DNA from 2 places in the Microbispora hainanensis genome. Region 2 is predicted to be linked to the other one. Evidence: riboswitches for the same ligand, from Rfam matches in the RefSeq annotation. Region 2 holds a riboswitch; the other holds the start of a gene.

Region 1 (4,404 bases), 2.7 Mb from region 2:
CTGGTCGAAGACCTGCACGATGTTGGGGTGCGAGAGGCTGGCCACCGACTTGGCCTCGCCGATGAAACGCCGCACGAACTGCGGGTCCTCGGCCAGCGAGCGGTGCATCACCTTGACGGCGACCGTGCGGTCGAGCCGGACGTCCAGAGCCAGGTATACGGAGGCCATGCCACCCCGGGCGATCCGGGACTCGACGCGGTAGCGCCCGTCGAGCAACTGCCCCACGAGCGGGTCGGTTAGCGTCGTGTCCACTCGCCAGAGTTTACGGGTGATTTGCCGCCGGGCGTGTTCCCGAATCCCAAACCGAGACCTATTCGGCAGCCTCGCGCGCCGTCCGAAAAGCCATACCGATTCCGAAAACCGGCCTTACCAGACGCGGAATCGGCCGCCTCCCGCCTCGCCCGCGCCGGCGTTCCGGGGCAGGCGGGCGAGAGGAGGACAGAGGCCACGGCGGTGCCGGACCGCAGAGCCGGACCCCAGAGCCGGACTGTGGTGCCCGACCGCAGGGTCGGTCCGCACAGTTGGACCGTGGTGCCGGACCACGGGGTCGGACTGTGGTGCCGGACCGTGGCGCCGGACCACGGTGCCGGACTGTGCGGCGGATCTCAGGACGCGCGGGCGGGCGAGGACGCCTCGGCGTAGCGGCGGCGCGGGATGCGCCCGGCGAGGCGGGCCGTCCGCCCGGCCGTGACCGCCTGCCGCATGGCCGCCGCCATCAGGTCCGGCCGGTGCGCCCGGGTCACGGCGCTGGCCAGCAGGACGGCGTCGCAGCCCAGCTCCATCGCGAGCGCGGCGTCGCTGGCCGTGCCGATGCCGGCGTCGAGGATCACCGGCACCGTGGCCGCCTCGACGATCAGCTCGATGCTGTGCGGGTTGCGGATGCCCAGCCCGGAGCCGATCGGGGCGCCGAGCGGCATCACGGCCGCGCACCCGGCGTCCTGGAGCCTGCGGGCCAGTGCCGGGTCGTCGCCGATGTACGGCAGCACCACGAAGCCGTCGGCGACCAGCCGCTCGGCGGCGTCGAAGGTCTCGATCGGGTCGGGCAGCAGGGTCCGCTCGTCCGCGATGACCTCCAGCTTCACCCAGTTGGTCTCCAGCGCCTCGCGGGCCAGCCGGGCGGTCAGCACCGCCTCCCCGGCGGTGAAGCAGCCCGCCGTGTTCGGCAGCACCTTGATGCCGCGGGCGCGCAGCAGGTCGAGCACCGAGCCACGCGACTGCGGGTCGAGCCTGCGCATCGCGACGGTCGTCAGCTCGGTGCCGGACGCCTCGAGCGCCTGGTCGAGCACCTCGAGCGACGGCGCGCCGCCGGTGCCCATGATGAGCCGCGAGGTGAACTTCTCCCCGCCCAGCACGAGGACGTCGTCGGTCATGTTCACCCTCCCTGCACGGCCGTGAGCACTTCGACGCCGTCGCCGTCGGCGACCTGGGTGGAGTCCCAGGCGCTCCGGCTGACGACCTCGCCGTTCAGCGCCACCGCGACCCCCGACGTGAGGGCCGTGAGGGTCCGTACGGCGTCGCCGACCGTGGCGCCGTCCGGCAGCTCGGCCGCGCCTCCGTTGATCGTGACTTTCATTGGCTGAATCTCCCTGGATCGCAGAACCGGGCGACCGGGGGCACCTCGTCGCCGGTGAGGAACGCGGCGACGGCGTCGGCCGTGACCGGGGACAGCAGCACCCCGTTGCGCCCGTGCCCGGTCGCCGCCAGCACGCCGGGCGGCCCGGCGGGACCGATGAGCGGCAGGTTGTCGGGTGTGCCCGGGCGGAAGCCGGTCGTCGTCTCGGCGAGTTCGAGCTCGGTGATGCCGGGCACCAGCTCGCGGGCGTCGCGCAGCAGCTCGTAGACGCCTCCGGCGGTGACCCGCGCGTCGTACCCCATCTCCTGGGTGGTCGCGCCCAGCGTGATCTCGCCGTCGCCCCGGGGGACGAGGTAGGCGGGGGAGCCGTGCACCAGCCCCCTGACGCACCGGGTGAGGAAGCCCCGGGGCCCGCGCAGCCGGAGGATCTCGCCCTTGACCGGGCGCACCGGCAGGCCGGGCAGCAGGGACGCCGACCACGACCCGGCCGCCACGACGACCTGCCCGGCCGCGACGGTCCCGCCGGACTCCAGCCGTACGGACGGACCCCCCGCCTCCGGGGCGTCGATCGCGGCGACTCGCTCGGTCACCAGCGTGCCGCCCGCCTTCTCGAACGCCGTGAGCAGGGCGCGTACGACCCTGCGGGGGTTGACCCAGGCGTCGTCGCGGGCCAGCAGCCCACCGCGTACGGAGGGAGAGAGCATCGGCTCGAAGGAGCGGCACTCGCGCCCGGTGAGCCGCTCGACCCGCAGGCCGAGCGTCCGCTCGAAGGCGGCGAGGTCGTCGAGGACGGCCATGTCGTCCGCGCCGCGGGCGACCTCCAGGGTGCCCTCGGTCCGGTAGTCGAGGTCGGCGCCGGTCTCGTCCTCAAGCTCCGCCCGGAACGCCGGCCAGGCCGCCAGTGACGCGAGACCGAGCCGCAGCAGCGGCTCCTCCGTGTAGGTCACCTCGCTGACCGGCGCGAGCATCCCCGCGGACGCGTGGGTGGCGCCGCCTCCGGGGGAGGGGTCGGCCACCGCGACCGACAGGCCGCGCCGGACGGTGCGCCAGGCCGCGGCCAGGCCTTCCACCCCGCCGCCCACGATCACGACGTCGTAGCCGGACTGAACGCCGGGTGGCGGTGTGCGGGACACAGCGCTCCCTTCGCCGGCATTACCCGGATCAGGTCGGGGCGGTCGAGAGCCTCGTGCTCTCCTCTCAGCCCGGTCCGCCGGGCTCCCGCGCGTCTTACGTCCCCAAGGGTAGTACGCCGCCCGAAACGGCCGATCGCGGGACCGATGAGCCCGGGTGGTGAGAGCACCCGGGGCCTCACAACCCGGGCCTGTTCGAGTGCGCGTCAATTACCCAACTCGTTATGGGGGCCCCGTTGGCCAGGGCCCCTGTCGGCAATCTATGGTCGAGCTGTGGATCACGTCGTGGTGGTGGGTGCCGGCCTGGCCGGCGTGCGAAGCATCGAGGCGTTGAGGTTCCGTGGGTTCACCGGACGCATCACGCTCATCGGCGAGGAAAACCATCGCCCCTATGACCGGCCGCCGCTGTCGAAGGCGGTGCTGCTCGGAGAGACCGACTCCACCGTGGTCGACTCCGATCTCGACGCCCTCGACGTACGGCTGTGCCTCGGCACGGCGGCCAAGGGCCTGCGCGAGGGCGTGCTGGAGACGACCGAGGGAGAGCTGGAGTACGACGGCCTGGTGATCGCCACCGGCGCCGCCCCGATCCGCCTGCGCGGCGAGGGCCGCCAGCACGTGCTGCGCACGATCGAGGACGCGCTCGCGCTGCGCGAACGGCTGGTCCCCGGGGCCCGCGTGGCCGTCGTCGGGGCCGGCTGGATCGGCGCCGAGGTCGCCACCGCGGCGGCCAGGGCCGGGTGCGCCGTGACCGTCGTGGAGGCGGGGGAGAGCCCGCTCGCCGTGGCCCTCGGGCCCGAGGTGGGCAGCCACACCACCGGCTGGTACGCGCGGGCGGGCGTCGAGCTGCGCCTCGGGGCGCTGGTCGGCAGCGTGGACCCCGACGGCCTCACGCTCATGTCCGGCGCCCGGGTGCCGGCCGACGTGGTCGTCACCGGCGTCGGTGTGCGCCCGGCCGTCGACTGGCTGAAGGGGTCGGCGGTCCGGGTCGACGACGGGGTGGTGGTCGACGAGCACCTGCGCACGTCGCTGCCCAACGTGGTCGCGGTGGGCGACTGCGCGAGCTGGTGGTCGCGCAGGTTCCGCACCCGGCTGCGCGTCGAGCACTGGGACACCGCGCTCCAGGCCCCCGACGTGGCCGCCGCCACCCTGCTGGGCGAGGAGGCGGTCTACGACCCGGTGCCGTACTTCTGGTCGGAGCAGTTCGGCCACATGGTGCAGTTCGCCGGTCACCGGGAGGCCGGTGACCGCATGGTGCTGCGCGGCGACCCGCGCAGGGACCCGAAGTGGGCGGTGTGCTGGCTGAAGGCCGACGACCGGCTCGCCGCGGTGCTCACCGTCGACCGCCCCCGCGACGTGGTGCAGGGCCGGAAGATCATCGAGAGCGGCCGGCGGCTCGACCCCCTGCGGGTGGGGGATTCGGCCCGGCCGCTACGCGACTGCATTATGGCTTAATCGAGGTGTTTCGTGGCGGCCCGCCTGTGGTAATGGTGGTTCCGTGACGCTTACTGTTGCGCAGATCGACCGGGAGACCGACCAGCTCGTAGGGGAGTGGCTCCCCCTCTCGGAGGCCGCCAAGAAGCTGGGGCTCAGCGTCGGCCGCGCCAAGCAACTCCTCAAGGACAAGAAGCTCGTCGGCGTCCGCCGGGGCGGCGGCGAGCCGCAGATCCCGGCGGTGTTCATCGCGGACGGTGAGGTGCTCAA
Region 2 (4,404 bases):
CTCGTCCTCGCCGCCCTGCTCCTCATCGGCCTCGGCCTCGCCGGCGCCGTGGCGGCCGTGGGCCGCATCGTCCGCGTCGACCCGCTCGCCGCCCTGGGAGGGCAAAGATGACCACCAGTTCCACGTCCCCACGCCCGGACTCGCTCCGGTCCGGCACCCAGGAACGCGGCGGCCTGCTGATGGAGGGCGTCACCCTGACCCTCGGCGACGGCGACGCCACAGTCACCGCGCTCGACGACGTACACCTTGAGGTGGCGGCCGGCGAGTTCGTCGCCATCGTCGGGCCGTCCGGCTCCGGCAAGTCGAGCCTGCTCGCCGTCGCCGGCGCGCTCACCACACCGGACACCGGCCGGGTCCTGCTCGACGGCGTCGACATCACCCGGGCGAGCGCCCGCGAGAAGGCGCGGCACCGCCGCGAACGGATCGGGTTCGTCTTCCAGTCCGGCAACCTCATCCCGGCCCTCACCACGCTCGACCAGCTCCGCTTCGCGCTCGACGTGGCGGGCGTACGCCCGGCTGACGGTCACGACCCGCGAGAGCTGCTCGGCCGGGTGGGCATGAGGCACCGCGCCAAGCACCGCCCCCACCAGTTGTCCGGCGGCGAACGGCAGCGCGTGGGCATCGCCCGGGCACTCGTCACCCGTCCGGCCGTGCTGCTGGTGGACGAGCCGACGGCCGCGCTCGACCGCGCCCGCAGCGACGACATCGTCACGCTGCTCGCGCACGAGACGCACGAGTCCGGGGTCGCGACGATCATGGTCACCCACGATCACGATGTGCTCGGCCACTGCGATCGCGTCCTGTCGATGGTGGATGGGAGACTGTCGGAATAGGGCCGACCATGGCGGAGGGGAGCAGGTGCCACGCATTCGGGCGTCCACCGTCGCCGAGCATCGGGCCGCCCAGCACCGCGCGCTGCTCGACGCCGCCAGGGAGATCCTCGCGGAGACGGGCCGGCCGCCGACGCTGACCCGGGTCGCGGAGCGCGCCGGGCTGGCCCGGCCCAGTCTCTACCAGTACTTCCGGTCCTCCGAGGACCTGCTCAACGCGCTGGTGGAGGACGTCTTCCCCCGCTGGTCGGCCGAAGTCGCGGCGGCGATGGACGCCGCCGCGACCCCCGCCGACCGTGTGCTCGCCTACGTGCTGGCCAACTTCGAGCTGATCGGCGAGGGTGAGCACGCGCTGGCCACCGTCCTCGCGGAGGTCGCGCCGGGCGACACGGTCGCCGAGCAGAGCCGTGCCATGCACCGGCAGCTCCTGGAGCCGCTCGTGGAGGCGCTGCGCGATCTCGGCGTCTCCGCGGTGCCCGAGACCGCGGAGATGATCAATGCCATCGTGTTCGCCGGGTCCCGGTTGATCGAGTCCGGTACGGATGCGCAGATTGTCGGGGAGTCCGCACGGGCCCTGCTGGAGCCGTTCGTACGCACTGCGGACAGGAGCGGCCACCCGTCCTGAACCACCGGACCACGCCCTCGGACGACTCTCGCGGACGCCGATGAGGCTGTGCGCTCAGCGGCGAGACCGCAGGCGGCGGCCCGGGAGAGACAGCACGACGGTCGCCAGCCCGGCGACGAGGAACGCGGCGAGCGCGGCGTTCATCCAGGGCTGGTGGACGAACCCGATGGCGTCGCGGACCCTGGTCCAGATCCCGTCCCACCAGGCGACGGTCGGGGTGGAGGTCACGATCCAGTACGCCGCGAACCCGAGCACCCACGGCACGACCATGAGCCAGCGCGAGGGGGCGTCCTCGGCCGTGTTCCACCGGCCCCTGCCGCCGAGCAGGAAGTAGTCCACCACGAGCACGGAGAACATCGGCACGAACACCGCGCCGATCACGCTCAGGAACGCGCCGTAGGAGTTCACGTCGGCGAACAGCGCGATCAGCGTGGTGAGCACCCCGATCACGACCGAGATCACCCGGCGGTCCCAGCGCGGCGCGAGGTTCTGGATCGACACCGTCGTCGAGTAGACGTTCGCGAACGACTGGTCGGCCTCGCGCAGCACCAGGATGCCGAAGAACACGACTCCGAGAGGAGCGGCCACGAACGGGTCCCACACCTTGTCGCCGTCGTTGCCGACCAGGGCGAGCGCGGCGATGCCGAGGGCCAGGCAGGCCACCTGGGCGATCGTGTATCCGGCGACCACGCCGGTGAACGCCGCGCCGCTCGACCGCGAGTGCCTGGCGTAGTCGGCGGCCATCGGCACCCACGACACCGACAGCGCGATGACGTAGTCGACGGCGGGGGCGAAGGCGTCCCAGGAGCCACCCCCCACGGACGGCCCCTGCCGGAACAGGGCGATCGACAGCCAGATCATCGCGATCACCACGCCGGCGGTGACGTAGCGCCGCAGCAGCCGCAGCGCGCCGAGCGGCCGGATCGTCAGCGCGATCGTCAGCACGCCCGCCGCCACCGCCCACACCGCGTACGGCACCGCCGTGCCGAACAGCGCCTGCGCGCCGTTGGCGATGACCCACAGCTCGAAGGCGCCCCAGCCGAGCATCTGGATGATGTTCAGCACGGTCGGGATGTACGACAGCCGGGCCCCGAACAGACCCCGCAGCAGCACCATGGCGGGCCGCCCGGTGTGTACGCCGGGGATCGCGGCCAGGCCGACCATCGCCGTGCCGAGCAGGCTGCCGACGACGGCGGCGAGCACCGCCGCGGTGAACGTGAGCGGCTTGCCGCCCAGCGGGTCGAGCAGGAACAACGCCCCCGAGAAGCCGAGAAGGCTGACCCCGAGGTTGGCCCAGAACGCGCCCTGGTCGAGCAGCCCCAGGGTCCTCGGAGCCTCCTCGTCCAGAGTGAGGGGAACCTCCGCGTGCGCGTCGTCGACGACGGCAGAAGTCATCACACGCTCCCTACGCCGGCATTATCCGGACAGGTTCATGCGGTCGGCGGCACGAGTTCGATCCGCCCTCTCAGCCCGGTTTCGCCCGAGCTCCCGCGAGTTATTGATGATGTCTTGGGGATTATGACACTTATTTGACCGTTTTCCTACGCCACCCCCGCCCGTACGCGGTCGACGCCCGCGTCCGTGCACAAGCCACGCCCGCGCTCCCCACGCGACCGCCGCCGCCGTACGCGAGCGATACGCCCCGTGTCCACGCGACCGCAGCGCACCGTGTCCAAGCGACCGCCGCGCACCGTGTCCAAGCGACCGCCGCCCCGTCCGTACGCGATCGCCGCCCAGTCCCCAGACGACCGCCGTTTCCGTCGCTACGCGACGTAGGGCGTCTCTCCCGTCTCGCTCACCATGGGACGCCCGACCGCGGCCCAGGACCGCATGCCGCCGTCCACGTTCACGGCGTCGCGGCCGATGTGGTTGAGCCACATCGCGGCGTGCGCCGACCGGCCGCCGACTCGGCAGACCACGTACACCGGCCGGTCGTGCGGCACCTCATCCACCCGCGCCTGCAGCTCGCCGAGCGGGATGTGGACGGCGCCGGGCGCGTGGCCCGCCACCCACTCGTCTTTTTCGCGGACGTCCAGCAGGTACGCGTCCTCGGGCAGTGCCTCGGGGGCGATTTCCGGCAAAGTCATGCGCCCATTCTGACGGCACACCACCGATGCCCGGGCCCGTGCGGCGAGCTGTGACCCACGGTGATCCGCGGGCGCTACTTGAGCAGGCGCGACAACCGGCGGTCGGCCAGCGGCTTGCCGCCGGTCTGGCAGGTCGGGCAATACTGCAGCGACGAGTCGGCGAACGACACCTCCCTGATCGTGTCGCCGCACACCTCGCACGCCTCGCCCGTGCGGCCGTGCACGCGCAGGCCCGACTTCTTCTCCGACTTGAGGTCCTTGGCCGCCAGCCCCCTGGCCCGCCCGACGGCGTCGCGCAACGTGCTCACGATCGCGTCGTGCAGGTCGGCGACCTGGCCGTCGGTCAGCGTTCCGGCGATCTTGAAGGGGGACATCTTCGCGACGTGCAGCACCTCGTCGGAGTAGGCGTTGCCGATGCCCGCGATCACCTTCTGGTCGCGCAGCAGGCCCTTGATCTGCGTACGGCTGCCGCTCACGATCGTCTTGAGCAGGTCGGGCGTGAAGTCCTCCGACAGCGGGTCGGGTCCGAGGCCGGCGATGCCGGGAACGTCCTGGGGATCGCGCACCACGTAGACGGCCAGGCGTTTCTGTGTGCCCGCCTCGGTCAGCTCGAACCCGGGGGCGCGGCCGTCCTCGCCTGGTGACAGCCGCACCCGGACGGCGAGCGGGCCCTTGCCCGGCCGCACCGGTTTGGCGCCGGTGAGGTCGTCACGCCAGCGCAGCCAGCCGCCGCGGGCCAGATGGGTGACGAAGTGCAGGCCGTCGCAGTCGACGTCGAGGAACTTGCCGTGCCGCGCCACGCCGGTGACGAGCAGCCCGGCGAGCGCGGTGACAGGGGGATCGACGGTCTTGAGCGCCTGGA

What was found. Region 2 has a riboswitch for thiamine pyrophosphate ahead of OHB01_RS11155 (purine-cytosine permease family protein). Riboswitches for the same ligand answer to the same signal wherever they lie in the genome.
Region 1: another riboswitch for thiamine pyrophosphate. It lies ahead of thiO (glycine oxidase ThiO); the one in region 2 lies ahead of OHB01_RS11155 (purine-cytosine permease family protein).

Annotation. Positions count from the first base shown of each region.
Region 1 covers NZ_CP108086.1:5,077,804-5,082,207, forward strand. The annotation lists gene pknB (Stk1 family PASTA domain-containing Ser/Thr kinase) at 1-252, opposite strand, end outside; gene OHB01_RS23735 (thiazole synthase) at 606-1,370, opposite strand; gene thiS (sulfur carrier protein ThiS) at 1,373-1,573, opposite strand; gene thiO (glycine oxidase ThiO) at 1,570-2,706, opposite strand; TPP riboswitch at 2,695-2,805, opposite strand; gene OHB01_RS23750 (NAD(P)/FAD-dependent oxidoreductase) at 2,977-4,155, shown strand; gene OHB01_RS23755 (Rv2175c family DNA-binding protein) at 4,199-4,404, shown strand, end outside.
Region 2 covers NZ_CP108086.1:2,402,605-2,407,008, reverse strand. The annotation lists gene OHB01_RS11170 (ABC transporter permease) at 1-111, shown strand, start outside; gene OHB01_RS11165 (ABC transporter ATP-binding protein) at 108-833, shown strand; gene OHB01_RS11160 (TetR/AcrR family transcriptional regulator) at 859-1,455, shown strand; gene OHB01_RS11155 (purine-cytosine permease family protein) at 1,510-2,850, opposite strand; TPP riboswitch at 2,841-2,957, opposite strand; gene OHB01_RS11150 (rhodanese-like domain-containing protein) at 3,219-3,542, opposite strand; gene OHB01_RS11145 (Fpg/Nei family DNA glycosylase) at 3,617-4,404, opposite strand, start outside.